DNA from 3 places in the Vibrio sp. Of14-4 genome. Region 3 is predicted to be linked to each of the others. Evidence: riboswitches for the same ligand, from Rfam matches in the RefSeq annotation. Region 3 holds a riboswitch; each other region holds the start of a gene.
The links. A riboswitch is a leader RNA that binds a small molecule or an ion and turns the genes downstream of it on or off. The one in region 3 is predicted to bind thiamine pyrophosphate.
Positions count from the first base shown of each region.

Region 1: it holds a riboswitch for thiamine pyrophosphate, as region 3 does, so the genes downstream of both, thiB (thiamine ABC transporter substrate binding subunit) here and thiD (bifunctional hydroxymethylpyrimidine kinase/phosphomethylpyrimidine kinase) in region 3, are expected to answer to the same signal.
Region 2: it holds a riboswitch for thiamine pyrophosphate, as region 3 does, so the genes downstream of both, thiC (phosphomethylpyrimidine synthase ThiC) here and thiD (bifunctional hydroxymethylpyrimidine kinase/phosphomethylpyrimidine kinase) in region 3, are expected to answer to the same signal.

Region 1 is NZ_JAKRGI010000025.1:22,390-29,548, forward strand. It holds gene fbp (class 1 fructose-bisphosphatase) at 1-333, opposite strand, end outside; gene mpl (UDP-N-acetylmuramate:L-alanyl-gamma-D-glutamyl-meso-diaminopimelate ligase) at 681-2,030, shown strand; gene MHN79_RS18660 (flavin prenyltransferase UbiX) at 2,045-2,668, shown strand; TPP riboswitch at 2,696-2,813, shown strand; gene thiB (thiamine ABC transporter substrate binding subunit) at 2,863-3,855, shown strand; gene thiP (thiamine/thiamine pyrophosphate ABC transporter permease ThiP) at 3,865-5,466, shown strand; gene thiQ (thiamine ABC transporter ATP-binding protein) at 5,453-6,160, shown strand; gene yjgA (ribosome biogenesis factor YjgA) at 6,237-6,764, opposite strand; gene pmbA (metalloprotease PmbA) at 6,873-7,159, shown strand, end outside.
Region 2 is NZ_JAKRGI010000033.1:530-7,688, forward strand. It holds gene MHN79_RS19895 (multicopper oxidase family protein) at 193-1,575, shown strand; gene crcB (fluoride efflux transporter CrcB) at 1,685-2,068, shown strand; TPP riboswitch at 2,138-2,236, shown strand; gene thiC (phosphomethylpyrimidine synthase ThiC) at 2,404-4,344, shown strand; gene MHN79_RS19910 (thiamine phosphate synthase) at 4,344-5,717, shown strand; gene MHN79_RS19915 (HesA/MoeB/ThiF family protein) at 5,707-6,462, shown strand; gene thiS (sulfur carrier protein ThiS) at 6,537-6,791, shown strand; gene MHN79_RS19925 (thiazole synthase) at 6,797-7,159, shown strand, end outside.
Region 3 is NZ_JAKRGI010000002.1:265,083-272,241, forward strand. It holds gene MHN79_RS03445 (PhoX family phosphatase) at 1-882, shown strand, start outside; gene MHN79_RS03450 (DSD1 family PLP-dependent enzyme) at 975-2,078, opposite strand; gene MHN79_RS03455 (VCBS domain-containing protein) at 2,359-2,814, shown strand; gene MHN79_RS03460 (HDOD domain-containing protein) at 2,828-3,658, opposite strand; TPP riboswitch at 3,784-3,898, shown strand; gene thiD (bifunctional hydroxymethylpyrimidine kinase/phosphomethylpyrimidine kinase) at 3,993-4,823, shown strand; gene MHN79_RS03470 (phosphatase PAP2 family protein) at 5,031-5,777, shown strand; gene MHN79_RS03475 (hypothetical protein) at 5,839-6,129, opposite strand; gene MHN79_RS03480 (LysR family transcriptional regulator) at 6,236-7,102, opposite strand.

The DNA of each region.
Region 1 (7,159 bases), on a different contig from region 3:
CACATACTTAGCATTTTTGTTGAGCTCTTTATTAAAAGCTACTGCTTCATCTTCCTCTTCACTTGCTACGCCACAAACTTGATCTCTGGCTTCTAACGCTGCTTTGAACTTATCGTTCGCGTAGACATCGAGTTTTTGCTGGTCCTCACCTTGGATATTCTCACTTCCAACGGCACCTGTAATATCGCCTAGACCAGCGGCGTTAATTTCACGGTTAACAATTTTGGCTGCAAGACGGATTGATGAAAGTAGAGATGACAAGTCACCGCTAGCGTGGGGGAAGTCCGCTTGTTTCTCGACGATAAACTCGCCAAGCGTGCGCATACCAGACATGGTTTTTCCTTTAAGTCGCTTCAATAGTAGGGTATTGGCTTTGGTGTTCTCTAACGGAGCACTCTATTGCCAAGCCTTATTCTAAAAGCTATTTCTTTTTATTGGTAATAAACTAATTGACCGAGATCTCGTTTTATCAGTTATGTAACAAAACTTTTCTCTCTAGTTTGCCAAAGTGTTTATTTTTGTTTTCATTATTCTGGATAAAAGTGATTCATTTCTGGTTTTGGTATGCTTGCTTGCTTATAGTTGTGGTTTTTCAACCAAAACCTAACCAAAGATTTTCGCATTTACGCGTATAATCACCATAATATCTAGTCAACTCTAACCTGGGGAGAAGGTTGTAGATGCATATTCATATCTTGGGGATTTGTGGCACTTTTATGGGCGGAGCTGCGGTTTTGGCTCGTCAGTTAGGCCACAAAGTTACTGGCAGTGATGCAAATGTTTACCCGCCGATGAGTACTTTACTTGAATCTCAGGGTATCGATATCATTGAAGGTTTTGATCCTTCTCAGCTTGAGCCCGCTCCCGATCTTGTTGTGATTGGTAATGCGATGAGCCGTGGCAACCCTTGTGTCGAACATGTTCTCAATAGCAATATGCGTTACACATCAGGCCCTCAGTGGTTGCAGGAGTTTCTTCTTCATGACCGCTGGGTGCTTGCGGTGTCTGGGACTCATGGCAAAACCACGACTTCAAGCATGTTGGCGTGGATTTTAGAAGAGTGCGGTTATCAACCCGGATTCTTGGTTGGAGGAGTATTAGGAAACTTTGGTGTCTCGGCCCGTTTGGGCGAAAGTATGTTTTTTGTCGTTGAAGCCGATGAATATGACAGCGCTTTTTTCGATAAGCGGTCGAAGTTTGTCCATTATCACCCTCGCACCTTGGTGATCAACAATCTTGAATTCGATCATGCCGACATATTCGATGATCTTGAAGCGATCAAGCGGCAATTCCATCATTTAGTCAGAACGGTTCCAGGCAATGGACGTATTCTTGTACCGCAAAATACAGACATTGATGATGTACTTGAGCGTGGATGCTGGAGTGAAAAAGAAGTCACAGGTTTGCAAGGTGACTGGCGAGCAGAAAAAATGCTGGCAGACGGCTCTCAATTTAAGGTGCTTTTCCAAGGTGTGGAGTCTGGTGTGGTTAAATGGGACTTGGTCGGAGATCATAATGTTGACAATGCTCTAATGGCGATTGCTGCTGCTCGCCATGTTGGCGTTGTACCAGAGCTCGCATGTCAGGCACTGGCTAAATTTGTTAATACTCGACGCAGACTGGAGCTAAAAGGCGAGGTCAATAAAGTTCGAGTCTATGATGATTTTGCTCACCACCCAACAGCGATTGAACTTACTCTTGGTGGATTACGTAACAAGGTTGGCAGTCAGCGTATTTTTGCTGTGCTCGAGCCGCGCAGTGCTACGATGAAAAAAGGCGTGCATAAAGATACACTGGCTGCTTCACTCGACCAAGCTGATGAGGTCTTCTTATATCAACCAGACAATATTGATTGGTCTGTTGCCGATATTGCAGAGCAATGTAACCAGCCTGCATATACGTCAAACAGTGTCGATACTATAGTTGATATGGTTATAGAGCGAAGTATGCCAGGCGATCAAATCCTAGTAATGAGTAACGGCGGTTTTGAAGGCATACAAGAAAAGTTGTTGGCCAAACTTGCCGAGTAAATGAACCTAGTAGTATGAATCAAATAAACAATAAAGCGATAACATTAGCCTTTACAGGTGCATCGGGAGCGCCATACGGATTGAGGCTTCTGCAATGCTTACTAGCCGCAGAGTATCAGGTTCACTTGCTGATATCTTCTGCAGCGAGAGTGGTGCTTGCCACTGAGCACGATATGAAACTGCCCGGCAACCCTCAAGCTATCCAAGCAACCTTGGTGGAATACCTTGGTTGCGATCCTGAACAATTGCATGTCTATGGTAAAGATGATTGGTTTTCACCTGTGGCATCAGGTTCTGCTGCGCCGAAACAGATGGTGGTTTGTCCTTGTTCTTCAGGCAGTGTTGCAGCAATTGCTCATGGAATGTCAGATAATCTTATTGAGCGAGCGGCAGATGTGGTCATAAAAGAGCGCGGCCAATTACTCTTGGTTGTGCGAGAAACACCGTTTTCGACTTTGCATTTGGAAAATATGCTCAAACTCTCTCAAATGGGCGTCACTATCATGCCAGCAGCACCTGGCTTTTATCATCAACCGTCTTCAATTGAAGATTTGGTGGATTTTATGGTTGCTCGAGTCTTGGATCATTTAGGTATAGAACAAAAGATGGTGCCACGCTGGGGATATGACTCTAGATAAATAACTCAATTCCCATTACAATTCGGTCAACACTCAACGGGGAGCTGGTTATCACTATTGGTGATAAGGCTGAGATAAGGTACTGCCTTGGACCCGTATACCTGAACCAGATAATACTGGCGTAGGAATTGAGTCAAAATATTTGTGATAAATGTTTGCTCAAACCTGTGCCGCTCAATCAAGGAGAGCGAGCAGTGAAAACCCTTCATAGCACTATGGCTTTAGCGCTATTTGCATCATTTTCTGCATCATCAGCGGATAATACATTAACCGTATATACCTATGATTCTTTTGCGGCTAAGTGGGGCCCTGGCCCTCAAATAGAGCAAGCATTTGAGGAAAAATGTCACTGCGACTTGAACTTTGTTGCTCTAGATGATGGCGTGTCAATTCTTAATCGCTTGCGTTTAGAAGGTAAAAATAGCAAAGCAGATATTGTACTCGGCTTAGATAAGAACTTAATGCCTGAAGCCAAGAAAACCGGTTTGCTTACTGAACATCAGGTTGATACCAAAACAGTCGACTTGCCTAATGGTTGGAGTGACTCAGTATTTCTGCCCTATGATTTTGGTTATTTTGCCTTTGTATATAACAAGGAAAAATTGTCAAAGCCTCCCCATAGTCTCAAAGAGCTAGTGGAATCTCGTGACGATCTTAAAGTTATCTACCAAGATCCGCGTACTTCAACGCCGGGTCAAGGCTTGATGTTATGGATGAAGTCTGTTTATGGCGATGCTGTCTCTCCTGCTTGGCAGCAGTTAGCGAAGAAAACAGTGACAGTGACGAAAGGGTGGTCTGAAGCCTATTCGCTATTTCTTGATGGTGAAGCCGATATGGTACTCTCGTATACCACATCTCCGGCTTATCACTTGATTGCTGAGAATGACGCAAAGTTTGCTGCTGCGGATTTTAGCGAAGGCCATTATACCCAAGTTGAAGTTGCCGCTAAGGTCAAATCATCAAAAAATCCTCAATTGTCTGACCAATTTATGGCCTTTATTTTGAGCGATGATTTTCAATCTCTGATGCCTACGGGTAACTGGATGTATCCGGTCACAGACGTCACTTTACCTGAGGGCTTTGACACTCTCACCATTCCCAATAAAGCACTGAGCTTGAATGAAGAAGAGGTGGCTCAAAACCGCAAGGCATGGATTAGAGAATGGCAAAGCGCTTTGACTTTCTAAGGGTACCTTTTGTATAAAATCCCCAAATTAGGACTCTGGGTCGCGATATGCATCGCGGCCTTTGTTATTTGTGCCATTGGCGCATTATTGTCTTTTACTCCTTCATTAGACGTGTCACAAATATGGTCTGACCCTTATTATCGACACGTCACTAAGTTCAGTTTCTATCAAGCTTCATTATCAACTTTGTTGAGTATTGGACTGGCTATTCCCGTTGCTCATGCTTTGTATCGAAATTCATTTGTTGGTAAGCAGTGGGTACTCAAGCTCTTTTCCTCCACTTTAGTATTGCCTGTGTTGGTTGGAATATTTGGCTTGGTGTCTATCTATGGCAATAAAGGCTTAATAGTTGAACTACTTGATTGGATTGGGTTTGCAGCGCCATTTTCTATTTACGGCCTTAAAGGCATTCTACTTGCCCATGTATTTTTTAATTTGCCCTACGCCAGTCGATTATTACTTATGGCACTAGAGTCTATTCCTTGTGAGCAGCACAAACTTTGTGCTCACCTTGGAATGACACATTGGCATAAATTTAAATGGATAGAATGGCCTAGGCTGCGTCAGCAGCTACCTCATGTACTTGGTCTGGTGTTTATGCTGTGTTTTACCAGTTTTGCGACTGTAATGGCACTGGGGGGAGGTCCCAAATCAACCACCATTGAATTGGCTATCTATCAGGCGATAAAGTTTGACTTTGACTTGCAAGCTGGAGCGATTTTGGCGTTATGGCAAATGCTTTTGTGCAGCCTTATTGCTTTCGCTGTGCATCGCTTGGCAAGGCCTATTTCGGTGACAGCTTCGACGCAAATTAGCGACCATTTCTCTCTATCCGCTTCGTGGAGATCTCGCATATGGGATGGCTTTTGGATTATCTTTAGCCTTTTGTTGGTGATACCACCACTGTTTATGGTGGTGTGGAGTGGATTAAATGCCCAAGCGGTCAAGGTGCTTAGCGACCCAGCGTTTTGGAATGCTTTGTGGACATCGTGCAAGATAGCGCTGTTGGCAAGTGGTTTTGCTCTTTTCGTTGGCATTGCTATTTTGTTGACCAGTCGACGTCTGAGGTTGAATACCAAAGCCCGTTTTGCTGATCAAATTGAACTGATCGGAACCATTATTCTAGTCACACCAAGTTTGGTTATTGCGACTGGAGTGTTTTTATTACTGCGAAGTTTTACGGATGTTTTCAGCCTAGGTTTTGTGGTGGTGGTGATGGTTAACGCTTTGATGGGATTGCCCTATGTGATCAAAACCCTATCCCAACCTATGTTGCATATTGAGCAACAATATCAATATTTGTGTGCCAGCCTTGGTATCAAAGGTTGGCAACGTTTTCGATTGATTGAGTGGCGAGCACTGCGCAGGCCACTGGCTCATGCATTTGCTATCAGTTTTATGTTTGCGATCGGCGATCTTAGCGCTATTGCTTTGTTTGGCAGCCAAGAGTTTCGGACTTTACCGCTGTATTTGTTCCAATTATTAGGAAGCTATCAAATTGCAGCAGCAGCTGTGGTTTCTCTTACTCTGTTGATTTTGAGTCTAGGTTGCTTTGCTTTGATAGAAAGCTTGTTCAAAGCTAACTCTAAGGTGAAATATGCTCACGTTTAAAGATGTTTGTTACCATTACCAACAAGATACCTTCCTGTTTGAATTAGATATTCAGCAGGGAAGCCGAGTTGCTGTTATGGGCCCAAGTGGTGCTGGTAAATCAACCTTATTGGCTCTCGCAGCGGGTTTTATACAACCAAAAAGTGGTGAAATTGTTGCTAATGGAGAGGATATTGTAAAACTTGAACCTTATCAGCGGCCATTTGCATTCTTGTTTCAAGAGCATAATTTGTTCGCTCACCTTAGCGTAAGAGAGAATATCGGTTTAGGCTTACATCCTGGCTTGAAGCTGAGCCAAGAGCAGCGTTTTATGGTTGAGCAAGCCGCCAAGCAGGTTGGTATCGACGAGTATTTGGATCGTTTACCCGAGCAACTATCTGGTGGCCAGCGCCAGAGGGTGGCGTTAGCCCGATGCTTTGTCCAGCCTCATCCTATATGGCTTTTAGATGAGCCTTTTTCAGCATTAGATCCCATGTTACGTGAAGAAATGCTCGCATTGGTCAATAAACTTGCAACCGAACGCAATATTACCCTTGTGATGGTGACCCATCATCTCAGTGATGCTAGAGCCATAGGATCACATTTTGCCTATGTCGATAAAGGAAAAGTCTGGGCATCAGGCAATATTGAGGATTTAACGCCCGAGCATAAAGACCCAATATTGAGTGAGTTTGTTAAAGCAGGGCAGGGTTGAAGTACACAACTAGGGCTAGCGATTTAGCACGCTAGCCCTAACTATTTATCAAGTTTAATGCTAAGTTCGTGGAGTATTAAAACTCTTCATCGTGGAGTGCTTTGAGCACTTGGAATATCTCGCGGTACGCTTTAGCAGTCTTACCCGCACTCTTTTCTTTTACCGCTTGACGCGCTAACTGGCGTAGTCTCTGGCGATCGGCTTGTGGGTAAAGTTCCAGTACGTCAGCAATCGCGTCATCGCCTTCTGTTAGCATACGATCGCGAAGCTGCTCTAACTTATGTAAGGCAGCGGTTGCTTGCGAGTGCTTGTTACGTACTTTGTCTAATGCGGCTTGCAAAGGTTCTGGGTCTTCAAAGCGCATCAACTTGCCGATATATTGAAGCTGACGTCTGCGAGCCTCGTTTTTAAAACGTTGCGCATCTTTAATGGCGTCTGCCAAGTCTTCACTGAGCGGAAATTTTTCAAGTACAGAAGGCTTTAGATTCACTAATTCTTCGCCTAGCTTCTGCAACTCTTCCATGTCACGTTTCATCTCAGTCTTACTGACCCAAATGATTTCTTCCTCTTCTTCCCATGGCGCTTTTTGGTTCTTACGTGCCATTTTTCTGCCTTAATTTAACTGTCTATTTCTCTATTTTAACAAGAATCATGGGGAGAAAGCGAAATTCTTGTTATCCTAGGAAGAATATACCTAAAGCATGAAGAAAATATGGACGTAAAACAGCAAATTGCTCAGCAAAGCGTTGAGCTCGAAGCCGTGGTTGCAAAAGCACTCGAAATGGCTGCGCAAAAATCCGATGGTGCTGAAGTCGCGATCACAAAGAGCACTGGATTAAGTGTTTCTACTCGGATGTGTGAGGTAGAAAATGTTGAGTTTAACAGTGATGGTGCCTTAGGTATTACTGTGTTTAAAGGGCAGCGAAAGGGCAGCGCTTCGACATCTGATTTGAGTGAAAAGGCGATACAACAAACGGTTTTGGCGGCGCTTGATATCGC
Region 2 (7,159 bases), on a different contig from region 3:
ATGCGCGTGTTGGGAGTTCGACTCTCTCCACCCCTGTCACATATAGAAGATCTAGTTGTCAAACTGCAGGCTTTTCTCGACTCAACTTTTTATGCTTCATGAATGGTCGATGATTTTTGTTATACATCGATGAGAAGTATTCTTATTTATCTGTTAAATTTATCGCCCTGTTGAATTCACATTCTATTATCTATGAATATCTCTCGTCGCCAATTTGTAAAATCTGGTCTAGCGCTTTCCGCACTCAGCGTTCTTCCAGCTTGTAGTTTAACTCGAACTTCTACTAATCCAGATGAATGGATATACGATCTTACGGCAGAGCCGGCTTCAGCGGAGCTTGTTCCCGGTTATACGACCAATGTGTTAGGTTTCAATGGCAAGATACCTGCTCCGACTATTAGGTGTCGTCAGGGGCAAGAGGTAACGATTCTATTTACTAACAAACTTGATGAGCCTACAACCATTCATTGGCATGGGTTGCGAATACCTATAGAAATGGATGGTGTCCCATTTCTTAGTCAGCCTCCTATTATGCCCGGTGAAACCTTTGTATATAAATTTACCCCGCCAGATGCTGGCACATTTTGGTATCACCCTCACATGAACAGCGTTAAGCAATTAGGTATGGGCTTGGTTGGCTTGATCATTGTCGAAGAGTCAGTTCCTGTTCAGTTTGACCAAGAGTACGACCTGATGCTCAAGCATTGGCATCTTGATAAACAGGGGCAGTGGAAAGATCTCATGATCCCTCGCCTAAGTGCAAGAATGGGCACGCCGGGTGAATGGAGTAGTGTCAATGGTGTACATGAACCGGTTTATCAATTAAAAGAAAACGCAACGACACGGATACGTATAGCTAATGTAGACAATACCTTGACCTACCCAATCGCTATTGAAGGCGCGCGCGCATGGGTCATAGCGATAGATGGTAATCCAATAGAATCCCCTTATGAGCTTTCTCAGCATAAAATTGGCCCCGGTATGAGACTTGACCTTGCTTTAATTGCTCCTAAACAAGGAGAGCGTGTTTATGTGCGTTATATGAAGGGGCGATTCCCTTTCCCATTATGTGAGTTTGATATTGTTCATTCAGATCTACCTGATCAGCGATCCATTCCAAAGTTGCCCCTTAACCCTGTTCCCGAGCTAGACCTTGATAATGCGCAAAAACTTGATTTTGTATTCGAGTGGGAGGGGGCTGTATCACCAGTTGGCAGGAATGGTAAGTCAATGCCTAAGTTCTGGTTAACTAATAAACGAGCATGGGAGGGGATGTCAAAAGATAATATACCTGAGCCACTTGCTTCACTTGAACTGGGTAAAACATACATTTTCTATCTAAAGAATGTTACTCAATACCATCATCCAATCCACTTGCATGGGCATACATTCACAGTATTGGAGCTGAATGGCAAAAAAGTAGAAGAACCTTTTCATACCGACACAGTGTTGCTTGGTAAGAATGGGACGGCTAAAGCGGCGTTTGTTGCCGACAATCCCGGCCGCTGGATGTATCATTGCCATGTGATTGAGCATATGAAAACGGGCTTAATGGGTTATGTCGAAGTAAAGTGACTCCTGTAACTTTTTAAATCTCATGTTATTTTGCAGTGATATTACTCGATAATTTGTTACTATTGATCGTTAACTATCCAAAGGTAACAGGCATTCTCTGGGGGAGATAATGGGACAGCTTTCGATTCTTGGGTTTATTGCACTAGGTGGGGCCTTGGGGGCATGTTCGCGTTATCTTGTGACTGAGTTTTTTGTTGCCTTACTTGGAAGAGGTTTTCCGTACGGAACCTTGACAGTTAATGTGGCTGGCTCTTTTGTCATGGGGCTTCTCATTGCTGCATTTGAAAATGAAATGTTAGCCAGTGAACCATGGCGCCAAATTATCGGCTTGGGCTTTCTTGGGGCTTTGACCACATTCTCGACTTTTTCTATGGATAATGTTTTGCTGATGCAGCAGGGCGAGTTTTTTAAAATGGGCCTCAATGTATTAGCGAATGTCATTTTGAGTATTTCTGCCGCTTGGGTGGGCTTTCAACTGATAATCAGGCTCTAGTGACTGTCAATATTTCGCTAATTACTGTTTAACTTGGCTTGGTTTAACCAAGTCTCTTCTATATACTTTGTTTACTTGTCGGAGTGCCATAAGGCTGAGACCGTTTATTCGGGATCCGTTGAACCTGATCAGATTAGTATCTGCGAAGGGAACAAGAGAAGATATCTATACCAGCTTCAGTTCTGGTTTATCTATCAACTTGTCGAACACAGCTGTATCGTTATTGTTACTTGAAGTAACCCGATTTAGCTCTCGTTTGACACCTCTTGTCGCATCTTTCCGCCAAGCATTTTTATGACTTTTTATCTAAGAATAACAAAGCAAGGAAAAATGCTATGTCGAATCGCAAACAAGCTCGACTGGAAGCAAAACAGTTTATAGACACGCTTTCAGCTGCACCATATCCTAACTCTAGTAAAGTCTATGTTGAAGGCTCTCGGCCCGATATCCGGGTTCCCATGCGTGAAATTAGACTATCTGATAGCTTGATAGGTGGAAGCAAAGAGAGCCCCGTTTTTGAGCATAATGAAGCTGTTAGAGTCTATGACACGTCTGGACCATATACAGACCCAAACTATAACATCGACCTTTATAATGGTTTGCCCAAGCTCAGAGAGGAGTGGATTATAGAGCGCAGTGATACTGAGCTACTAGACGATGTAAGTTCAGTCTATTCTAAGCAGCGCTTAGCGGATGAAACACTTGATGATCTTAGGTATGGAAACCTTCCTCGTGTTCGCCGTGCCAAGAAAGGTCAATGCGTTACTCAGCTCCATTATGCTCGCAAGGGTATCGTAACTCCAGAGATGGAATATATTGCACTGCGCGAGAATATGGGGCGTGCAGTCTATCGAGATAAGACTTTAAACCAACAGCACCCGGGTGAAAGCTTTGGCGCCCATTTACCCAAGGATATTACCCCTGAGTTTGTGCGTCAGGAGGTTGCGCAGGGCCGTGCAATTATACCCTCCAACATCAACCATCCCGAGTCTGAGCCTATGATCATTGGTCGCAACTTTCTTGTTAAAGTGAACGCTAACATTGGTAATTCATCGGTTACGTCGTCAATTGAAGAGGAAGTCGAAAAGCTGGTTTGGTCAACTCGATGGGGAGGCGACACGGTTATGGATCTTTCCACTGGCCGCAATATTCATGAAACGCGAGAGTGGATTTTACGTAATAGCCCAGTGCCAATAGGCACGGTTCCTATGTATCAGGCGCTGGAAAAGGTCAATGGTGTTGCTGAAAACCTGAACTGGGAAGTTATGCGTGACACACTGATAGAGCAAGCGGAGCAGGGTGTTGATTACTTTACCATTCATGCTGGCCTTCTTTTACGTTATGTCCCTATGACGGCTAAACGCGTGACTGGAATCGTTTCTCGTGGAGGGTCGATTATTGCCAAGTGGTGCTTGGCGCATCATGAAGAAAGCTTTCTTTACACACATTTTAGAGAGATTTGCGAAATTTGTGCGCAGTATGATGTTGCCCTTTCCCTCGGTGATGGATTAAGACCAGGATCGGTAGCTGATGCTAATGACGAAGCTCAATTTGCCGAGCTGAGGACTCTTGGTGAGCTCACCAAGATAGCTTGGGAATACGATGTACAAGTCATCATAGAGGGTCCAGGTCATGTACCTATGCATATGATTAAAGAGAATATGGAAGAGCAGTTGCAACATTGCCATGAAGCACCTTTCTATACTCTTGGACCATTGACTACCGATATTGCACCAGGCTATGACCACATTACATCGGGTATTGGGGCGGCGATGATTGGTTGGTACGGATGTGCCATGCTTTGTTACGTAACACCTAAGGAGCATCTAGGTTTGCCTAATAAAGAAGATGTAAAAACTGGGCTAATTACCTACAAGATAGCTGCACATGCGGCAGATTTGGCTAAGGGGCATCCTGGAGCACAAGTTCGAGATAATGCCTTATCCAAAGCGCGCTTTGAGTTTCGCTGGGAAGACCAATTTAACTTAGCTCTAGACCCAGATACTGCTCGTTCTTTTCATGATGAAACACTACCTCAAGAATCAGGCAAAGTAGCGCACTTCTGCTCTATGTGTGGTCCTAAGTTTTGCTCGATGAAAATCTCCCAAGAGGTTCGAGAATACGCCAAAGACAAAGAGCAGGTCGCTGCTGACCAAGCTATTAGCATACAAATGCTGGATGATCCGCTTGAGGGTATGCGTAGAAAGTCACAGGAGTTTCTAGCGACAGGGTCTGATCTTTATCATCCTGCGGCTCATGCTGAGGCCAACGAATAATGACAAAAATCCTTATTCCCAAGCCACTGATTGAGCTTACAGGCCTTATTCAACAGTATTTACTGAGCGCTAAAAAGCAAGGGTTTGCTATTAATGAAATAGAGTTGGGTGTGAGTCCAACTTCATCATTTAAAGTGATTAAAGATCATCAGGTGACTGATTTTAATACGGATATTATTGATGAAGCGTTCGAGGTGACTGAAAACACTCATCATGTCTACTATCACTCCAAGCTGTCCGCTCTAGATTATAAAAGTTACTCTCGTAGCTCTTTCTATATAGGTATTGATGATAGTGAAAAAAACACAGAAAATCATATGGATATATGGTTTAACTCTGCAGCTGGTGAGGCTCTGGCGTTATCGTGTGGTCGCAAGTGTGATAGTAATAACTTCAGGCCAAAGGAACATTTTTGTTGGTTAGTTACGCTCTTCGCATTGGACTTTTCTATGGAAGACTCGTTGGTTTTGGCTCGAGCGATGACCAATCGAAAAGATAATGTTTCACGTGAAACATATGGCAATAATGACTTAAATCCAAGTTTATTCAGTTGGCCGCATAGGATTTCTGAGTTTCCCACACCTGTGCTGAACGATTTACGCTTGGGTATTAGATCGGCTTGGTCATTAAATACGCCTGATTCACCATTTGCTCCTCTTGCGAAAGATGGTTTGGGTATATACCCAATTGTCAGCAGCAGCGACTGGGTGGAAAAGTTACTAGAGTTAGGCGTAAAGACAATTCAGTTGCGCTTGAAGGGCCTAAGTCCAACTGAGTTGGAGAGGGAAATTGTTCGGTCGATTGAACTAGGATGCCGATACGGTGGCCAAATCTTTATCAATGATTACTGGGAACTCGCGATTCAACATGGTGCTTTTGGCGTTCACTTAGGCCAAGAAGATTTAGAAAAATCAAACTTGTTACGTATTAAGCAGGCTAATCTTAGATTAGGTATATCAACTCACGGTTACTATGAGCTTCTGCGTGGGTTGAGTCTTTGCCCTAGTTATGTTGCCATCGGGCCTATTTTTCATACTAATTCCAAACAGTTAGTGTCCAAACCACAAGGGTTGGCACGTTTGGCATTATACCAACAGCTAATCGACAGTCTTGGTTCTAGCGATGTACCAAGCGATCGCGTTCAAGCAAGTCCTTGTCCTACGGTAGCAATAGGTGGAATTAATCAAGCGAATGCTCAGCAGGTTTTGCAATCTGGTGTATCCAGTATTGCCTTGATAGGCGCTATTTCTTCTTTAGATAACTTAGGCGCTACCATTAGCTTTTTTACCAATCTATTCCATGGCTACGTTGACAGAAACGAGGGACAAGAAGGGCGTGGTCTGAAGGAATCTGGGAGGGTTTATGTTAACTGATGAGCAGTTTAACCGTTATCAGCGGCAAGTCGCTCTTCCAGAGATAGGTGAACAGGGACAAGTTAAGTTAAGTCAGTCACACGTGCTCATGATTGGTTGCGGCGGTCTAGGCAGCGCCGCAAGCTTATATTTAGCCGCATCAGGTGTGGGTAAGCTGGTCATTATTGATGACGATGATGTCGACCTTAGCAACCTCAATCGACAGGTTATTTATCGCGATAAAGACATCTCTTCATCTAAAACTGAGGCGATGACGAACCAGTTATTAGCTTTAAACCCAGCCGTAAAGATACGCAGTTTGGATAAAAGACTGAGCAAATCTCAACTCGAGCTAGAAGTGATGTTAGCTGACATCGTATTAGATTGCTCAGATAACATGCCTACTAGGCAGATGATTAACCAAATTTGTCTAGAGCAGAATACAGATTTGATATCTGCTGCTGCTATCGGTTGGCTTGGACAGTTCTGTGTTTTTGACTTTAGTTCGCAGAGGGAAAGTAATGCTTGTTATCGTTGTCTATACCCATTTGATGAGGTGGAGCAGGCACGCAAATGCACTGAGCTTGGTGTGATTGGGCCTGTTGTTGGGATTTTAGGAAACTATCAAGCACTTGCCGCCATTCAAAAGCTTGCAACTGGTCGGTTTCACTTCAAGGTACCTATGCTGCACAGGTTCGATGGCCTACAAATGCAATGGCAGTATTTATCGATAACGAAAGATAAACAGTGCAAAGTCTGTAGCTAAAGTTGGATTGAAACCTGGATTACATACGATGCCTGGAACATAAATTTTATCAGATATTTAAGGACAGGAAGGCTGTGACAACTTCTGAACAAAAAGCATTTCATCGTTCACAAGCGAACCATGAACTAATGACTATCGTAATTAACGATATTTCAAAGCAGGTGGCTAAAGACTCAAATCTTGAGCAGATAATAAATCAGTTAGGTTTGTCTGAGAAAGGCTACGTATTCTCGATTAATAATCAAGTGGTCCCTGGTAGCGAGTGGACTGAGACTGTACTGGTAGAAGGGGATCGCATTTGTTTGTTTCAAGCGATCGCTGGAGGGTGAGTGAGATGCTTACAATTGGAGAGAGACAGTTTCAATCGAGGTTGATTACTGGCACTGGAAAATTCTCTAACAGTAGATTGATGGTAGAGGCAATTAAGGCCGCAGGTTCTGAGCTAGCCACTATGGCGCTTAAGCGGGTTAACATTAACGACAGCAAAGACGACATTATTGCGCCGCTTTTAGAGACAGGCATAGGATTATTGCCCAACACGTCTGGTGCCAAGAACGCCGAAGATGCTGTTTTTGCGGCGAACTTAGCCCGAGAGGCACTAAAGACCAACTGGGTAAAACTGGAAATTCACCCTGACCCCAAATACCTATTGCCCGATCCTATCGAGACTCTCAAAGCTGCAGAGAGGCTTGTGAAT
Region 3 (7,159 bases):
GATGAGCGTGGAGAGCATCTCTATAAATTCGTGTCCAAGAATAAATATCAGCAAGGCAATGACAAACAAAACAGAAACTTACTGGAAGAAGGAACTTTGTATGTTGCTAAGTTCGGTATGGATGATGACGAACTAAAAGGTCATGGACAATGGTTAGAGCTGACCTATGGGAAAAATGGTTTGGATAAAACCAATGGTTTCGGTGACCAAGCGGAAGTGGTTACATTTGCTCGCCGAGCGGCCACCCATGTCGGAGCAACAACCATGGATCGCCCTGAATGGGTTGCCGTTCATCCTGATAAGAAATTTGTCTTTTGTACCCTGACCAATAATAAACATCGAGGTGTCAAAGAGGGGCAGCCTGTCGGAGGACCTAATCCGCGTAAAAAGAACCACTATGGACAGATTGTTCGCTGGGCACCATCAAACGGCGATCATACAGCTAAGACATTTACTTGGGATCTTTATCTCATCGCTGGTAATCCAAGTGTGCATAAAGGCAATTTGTATGCGGGAAGTGACAATATTAACACAGGTAATATGTTCAATAGTCCTGATGGTATCGGTTTTGATAAGGCAGGCCGCTTGTGGATTCAAACGGATGGTGATTATTCGAACAAAGGGGATTTTGCTGGACAGGGTAATAACCAAATGCTTTGTGGTGATCCTATGACAGGCGAAGTACGTCGCTTTTTAACAGGACCTATTGCGTGTGAAATCACAGGTTTGACCTTCTCTGAAGATTATAAAACCATGTTCGTAGGCGTTCAGCATCCGGGAGACAATGGAGCTCCGTCTCATTTCCCTGCTGGCGGGAACAGTAAACCTAGGTCAACTATTATGGCGATTACCCGTGACGATGGCGGTGTGATTGGGGCGTAATCACGCTCGCGTATTTAGGCAAAAGAAAAAGAAGGAGCAGTAATGCCCCTTCTTTTCTTGGTTGTAAACCAACTAAAAACCTCACGTTCGCACTAATCTGAACGTCCTCGGCCAGAAATTTTCCATGTATCCACTACTTGTCCATTTTTCACAACATGCAAATAGTCAAAGTTGTTTAAAGTTGTGTCACAATGGCTAGGCGTTAGTGTTAAGGTTTGACCTATATTGAGTGTTTGGTGTGAGTCGATATGCAATATGCCATGTTCGTCACCACCACATTGATAGGTGATATCTTGCCTAGTATCGACAGTCGGCATCCCTAGATCGATTGAAAGTGATTTCATACCAGCGTCAATGATGGCGCGGCTTGGTGTTGGGTGGCTTATCACAGTGCTAAGTACTTTTAGAGCTGGGACAAACTGCCGGTTATCATCCTGATTTTGCTCGTCTCCGATCTTGGAATATGAAGCATCCATAAACAGATACGATCCAGCCTGTATCTCAGTGTAATGCAAACCTTGATACGCCTGATAAGTACCAGTCCCCCCCCCGCTGATAATTTGGGGGGTTAGGTTGCGTGGTTTGAGCTCAGTTTCTATGTAGTCAAATAGCTCGGTAACGGCTGTTCGTGCTTGTTTTTGTCTTTCTTCGAAGCCTTTAATAAGTTGCAAGTGACCACTGTATGCTTGTATGCCCGAGTAATTTACTCCTTGAGTATCGACGATTTTTTCAATCAGAGCTAATAAGTCTTGACCAACCGCGACACCACATCGTTGTTGGCCACTTTCGACCTCTATTAAAAGGTTGACTTCTACTTGCGACTGCTTGGCTACTTTAGCAATACTCTCAACGTGCAAAGGGTGGTCGATAACTTGATATAGCTTTGCTTTAGGGTATTGAGTATGGAGCTTAATTAGACGCTGGACTTTGTTATCCCCTGCAATAGGCGTGGTGATAAGAATGTCTTGAATGCCACCTTCGAGCATGATTTCAGCTTCACCGAGTTTAGAAGTACATATTCCTTTTGCACCGAAATCAATCTGTTTTTGTGCTAGCTGAGGGATTTTATGTGCCTTAGTATGAGGTCTGAGTGTTAAGCCGAGATGATCAATTCTACGTTGCATTTCTGTCAGGTTGTTCTCGACAGTTTCTATGTCAATGAACAAGGCTGGTGTATCTAGGTTTTCTAGTTTCATAGTCTGATATTTCTTATTTTATCGCATTTTGGGGAACATAGGATTTGTTGTTATGGCATGGTTTTGCCTAATATTAAACTATCGCACTTAATTGCCGTTAACATATTAGTAACCTTATTTTGTTTTGCGACTCATTTTGAAAGCGAGATTGTGTTAATAATGCCACATTAGCTATCTATTTGAACAGTAATAGCTTTTCCGAAATTATGATGGATTGATTTATGGCACACCGCTTGCGTTATTGAGAATATTCATGCATTTTGAATCACAGGAGGCGGTTATGGCTCATTCCCTTAATTCTCAGGCTGGCCACCGTAGTGTCAACATCTTTAGCCTACGTATGTTTGCTGACAACAGGTCACATCACCCTGAAGTAGAGAAGTATGACGTAAAGCATGATGATCATGATCGTTCCCAAAGTAACGGCTTTCCATTGCTGGTTGATTCCGGCGTGTTTGAACTTCCCGAACAAGTCTGTCCTTATACCAAGTTTGATACGGACAGTGTGATTGCAGAGAAAGACACATTAGGCTCTCTGACCATAGATTGTCATGGCCGCTGGTGCTACTCAGTGTATAACATCAAGATGCAATTTCTAAAACTTGGTGAGGAGAAAATGGAGCAGTTTTCTGTTTGCACCGAGCAAGGCCAGCAATTCACAGTTTTTTTGACTCTGATTGGGAGTCAAGGCGGTGCTATGGTTGATAAAGTAACAACGGAAACCTCCGCTTTCTAGCGTTGAGATCTGATTAGGCGGCATTGAGTTGTGCCGCCAGCTCACGGCCACTTCCACGAAACTTGTCTATTGTCGCTGCAAAGTCAGCGGGTATTTGTAGAAGCCTAGAATCTGGATGTTCATTGATGTATCTCATTTTAGACTCATCGGTCATGAGTTCATCCCAATCTCTATTTATCGTGCGCGCCAAGTGAATGGTTGTGGCCATTTGAGGAGATAACTCAGCGTCTCTTGGTTCATGGAAGTTTGCGATAGCATCAACCATAGGCGCAGGGAAGTGCCATGATCTTGCCAATTTCGCACCCAATGCTGGAGCGCTGATATTCAGCAACTCTTCTTGGACAGATATGGCGTCTTCTCCATTTTGTGTTCGTGTTGCTATTTGTACAGCAGCCTCAGGCACTAATGTATGAATCATGAGCTCGCCGATATTATGTAGGATGCCCGTAGTAAAAACTTCGTGAGGGTCCACTTTCATTTGCTCAGCAATTTTACTCGCGATGACGGACACTTCAAAAGTGTCTATCCAGTATTGATTGAGATCTAATGTTTTTACTTTAGGAAAGGCACTCGATAGTACAGAGGCAACGACTAATGTTCTTACCGGTCCTGTTCCCACACGTAATAGTGCTTGATGAACGGAAGAGACGGCCGTATTACCACCAAAGTGAGCAGAGTTAGCCATGCGCAAAAGTCTTGCGCTAAGCACCTGATCGGTTGATATTTTTTGTGAGAGTTGCTCGAAATCCACTTCATCTTCATTCACCATGTTAAGCAAATCTTGAAGTACTTTTTGAATGCGAGGCAGTTCGTTGATACGAGATAAAAGAGCTTCTTGCGCCATGTAGAAAACCTCTGAGCCTATGAGAGCCATTACTATAGGATAGCATGTTGGTGTGATGCCTGAAGCGTACGTTGGCACAATAAATTTTGGGGTGTTAGAGAACTCGATTTCTTGCTAGCATTGAATTTAAATAGTCGGGGAGCTTATATGGACTGGTGCCTTATAAGCTGAGATCGCATTGTGGGACCCGTCGAACCTGATTCAGTTAATACTGGCGTAGGGAACTATTTGCACGGGCGCGTAAGCGACACCTGTTCTCACTTTGCTCACTTATATCGTGTTGAGTGGTTGTGATTGGCAAAGCGTTTCTTTACTTCCAGTACAAGGAGCTATTATGCCAAACCAAGACCTCATCCCTCCAGTTGTATTAACCATTGCGGGTTCTGATAGTAGTGGAGGTGCAGGTATTCAGGCTGATATTAAAGCCATCTCCGCAACGGGTAGTTATGCTTGTTCTGTTATTACGGCGATTACTGCTCAAAATACACTTGGCGTTTCTGCTATTCATCCGACACCACTTCATCTCATTGAAAGTCAGCTAGATGCTGTATTTAGTGATCTTGATGTTGCCGCTGTTAAAGTAGGAATGCTTGTGGACTCAAGCGTAATCAAGATAGTTGTAGATAAACTTAAGCAATATAAACCCCGATACTTAGTCATTGATCCTGTGATGGTTTCGACCAGCGGACAAATACTCACACAAGATTCTTCAATTAGTACATTAAGAGAGAAATTGCTGCCGATGGCCGATTTAGTCACCCCTAACTTGCCAGAGGGAGCAGTGCTTATTGGAAAAAGTGAACCTAAGGATATACACCAGGTAGAGAGTATGATCGAGCCATTGCGTCAGCTTGAGTGTGAGGCTGTGCTTTTAAAAGGCGGACATATGGAGTCTTCATCAAATAGTTCCGATTTACTGATCCTACCTAATCGTACGGAGTGGTTGCATTCGAGACGTCATTCAACCCGCAATACACATGGTACAGGGTGTACACTATCTTCTGCTATTGCGTCTTATTTGGCTCAGGGTTATCGATTACATAAAGCCATATACTTGGCAAAACAGTATATCACGCAAGCCATCGCTCATGCCGAATTGCTTAATGTTGGGAAGGGAAGAGGGCCTGTTCATCACTTTTTTGATGGTCATACCAATGTTCGTTGATATGCGGTCACCCTTGGTGTTCATCTATGAACTGGCTCAGCAGAAACAGGCTATTGGTCCTAAGTTATTGAGTAATATAATGCTACTGTGTGATGGCTTTAACATGTTAGCGCGAACTTTCACTGATTTGACATTGATCTGATAAATTGTCCCTAGTGCATCGATTAATATTTTGCCTCTTCAAGATTTCGATGCGGAGTATAGGTGGTGAAGCATTCTTTATCTAGCAATCAATATTATGTGACACTTCTGGTCTTATTTTTTCTTGGAATAATGGCGTTAAGTGTCTTTGTTAATGATATTGATTTACTCAGCTCTGTGTCAGTCCCTGTAGGTATTAGCGCAACTGTCCTAACGTTTTCTGCTGGCCCCAAAGGGTTTGTTATTTCACTTATCGTTATGTTAGCTATTTCTTGGAAACTCATTCCAACACCTTCCGAGCGGGTAAAAAAAATAGTGCACCTAGGGTTGATACTTGTTCTAGGCTTTGTTTGTAAGTCGGCCCTTAAACAGCTGACTGAAATTCCTAGGCCATACACTGAAGTCTTAACTCAAAATCTTTTGATCCCCCAGCCTTCGCATTTCTATAACCTAAGCTCGTTGCAGAAAAATGAGGTGATAGCAGAGATGGGGGGGATAGTGAGCGGTTGGAGAACGTCTCAGTGGCAGGGAGAGAGAGACTACTCATTTCCCTCAGGACACACTATTTTCGCTGCTGTTTGTTTGGCATTTTTTGGTAATGTATTTCTCCGAAATGGTCGTTACTTGCTCACTCTAGCAATAAGTGCGTGGGCCATGGGAGTAGCATACAGTCGATTATGGTTTGGAATGCATAGGCCGATAGATCTTTTAGGCTCTGTGGTTTTTGTTTTGTTGATCTACCTGTTCGCTGACAAGTTGGAGCGCTTGAGTGATAAAATTTTGAGCTGGCGCCTTAAAGCGAAATTGGGATAGAGGTTTGGGAGAAAGAAACTGTCAGGAAAAATACAACGCTTCCCAACAGTTACACTTTACGTTATAGATCTCGCATAAGTGTTTCGTACTCTTCATTGGCTTTCGATATGAGGAGGTACAGCTCTATCGCGTCCTTGTCATCAAGGTCGAGTTGCCACTGGTTTTGTGCTTCCTTGCCTTTTAAGCGTGTCTTGCCTGCTAGTTTTTCAAAGCTTACGTTGCAAAGCTCTGTTTGGTGATGTTCTTTGTTCTCAATAATATCAACATCTAATAGCCCAGTCGGGTTTACCTCTATATGTGCATGAAAGTGATTTTTATCTTGTAGTTCGTAGTCTCTGAATGTTGAAATCATCGTTAATTCCCCCCTAGCAATTTATTGATGAGTTTTTCAATTGTAGGACAGTGTTTCGCGTGTGGTCACAAATAATCTCGAAGCTTGATCTTGGTTAAGTAGATGTTCAAAATTCCGTCACGGATTTCAGTCTTTTTTCGATGGCATTGATCGCATGAACGACAGATGCTGGTGGAGATTTTGAATAGGGATGAAGCGCATAGACATTGTTTATTGCTAGATAATGATCTTTAAAACAAGGCTCTATATCTGAATATTGAGCGAGCAAGAAATCTGGCAATAAACCAATCCCCATGTTGTGTTGAATCAGGCTAGCGACTTGATTGACGCTGTTTGCTCTGTGGTGGGACGTGTAGCTCAGTTCTATAGTCGATGCGCTTTGTTTGTTATGCAGAATATGAACTACTTCTTTGGGCTGCCAGTGGTTTGCAATGTAATTTGCGTCACTGGGCGACTCAAGGCTATGTGTGGATCGGCAGAGTATGTCTTGAAAGCGGCCAATTCTTTTTTGTTTTATGTGACTATTTGGGGACTCTCCAACTCGAATGGCAATGTCGATATCGTGCTGAAGCAAATCTAATTTTCTATCGTCGGCGATCAAGTGCAGTGATACCTTGGGATACAGGGCAAATGCATCACTTAAAGCTGGAATGACTATGCTATCGATCAGGGCGACAGGTGCGGTTACCGATACTTTCCCTTGCGGTTGATGTTGGAGTTGGTGTATGTCCTCCCATGCTCGCGACATCACATCATTTAATGCGACACAGTGCTGATAGAATTGTTCTCCAGCCAGAGTCAGTGATTGTCTTCGCGTTGTTCTCTTAAGTAAATCGACATTGAGTTCATTCTCTAGATGCTTAAGGTGATTACTAAGTACAGACTTTGATAGCTCAAGCCTCTCAGCTGCCTTCGAAATAGAGCCTGAGTCTACAATCGTTTTGAAGATCAACATTTGCTTGTGTTTATTCATTATTGTTCTCTTTTTATGAATAGTGTTTTCTAATTTGTTTGTTTTTCCATGTTAAAA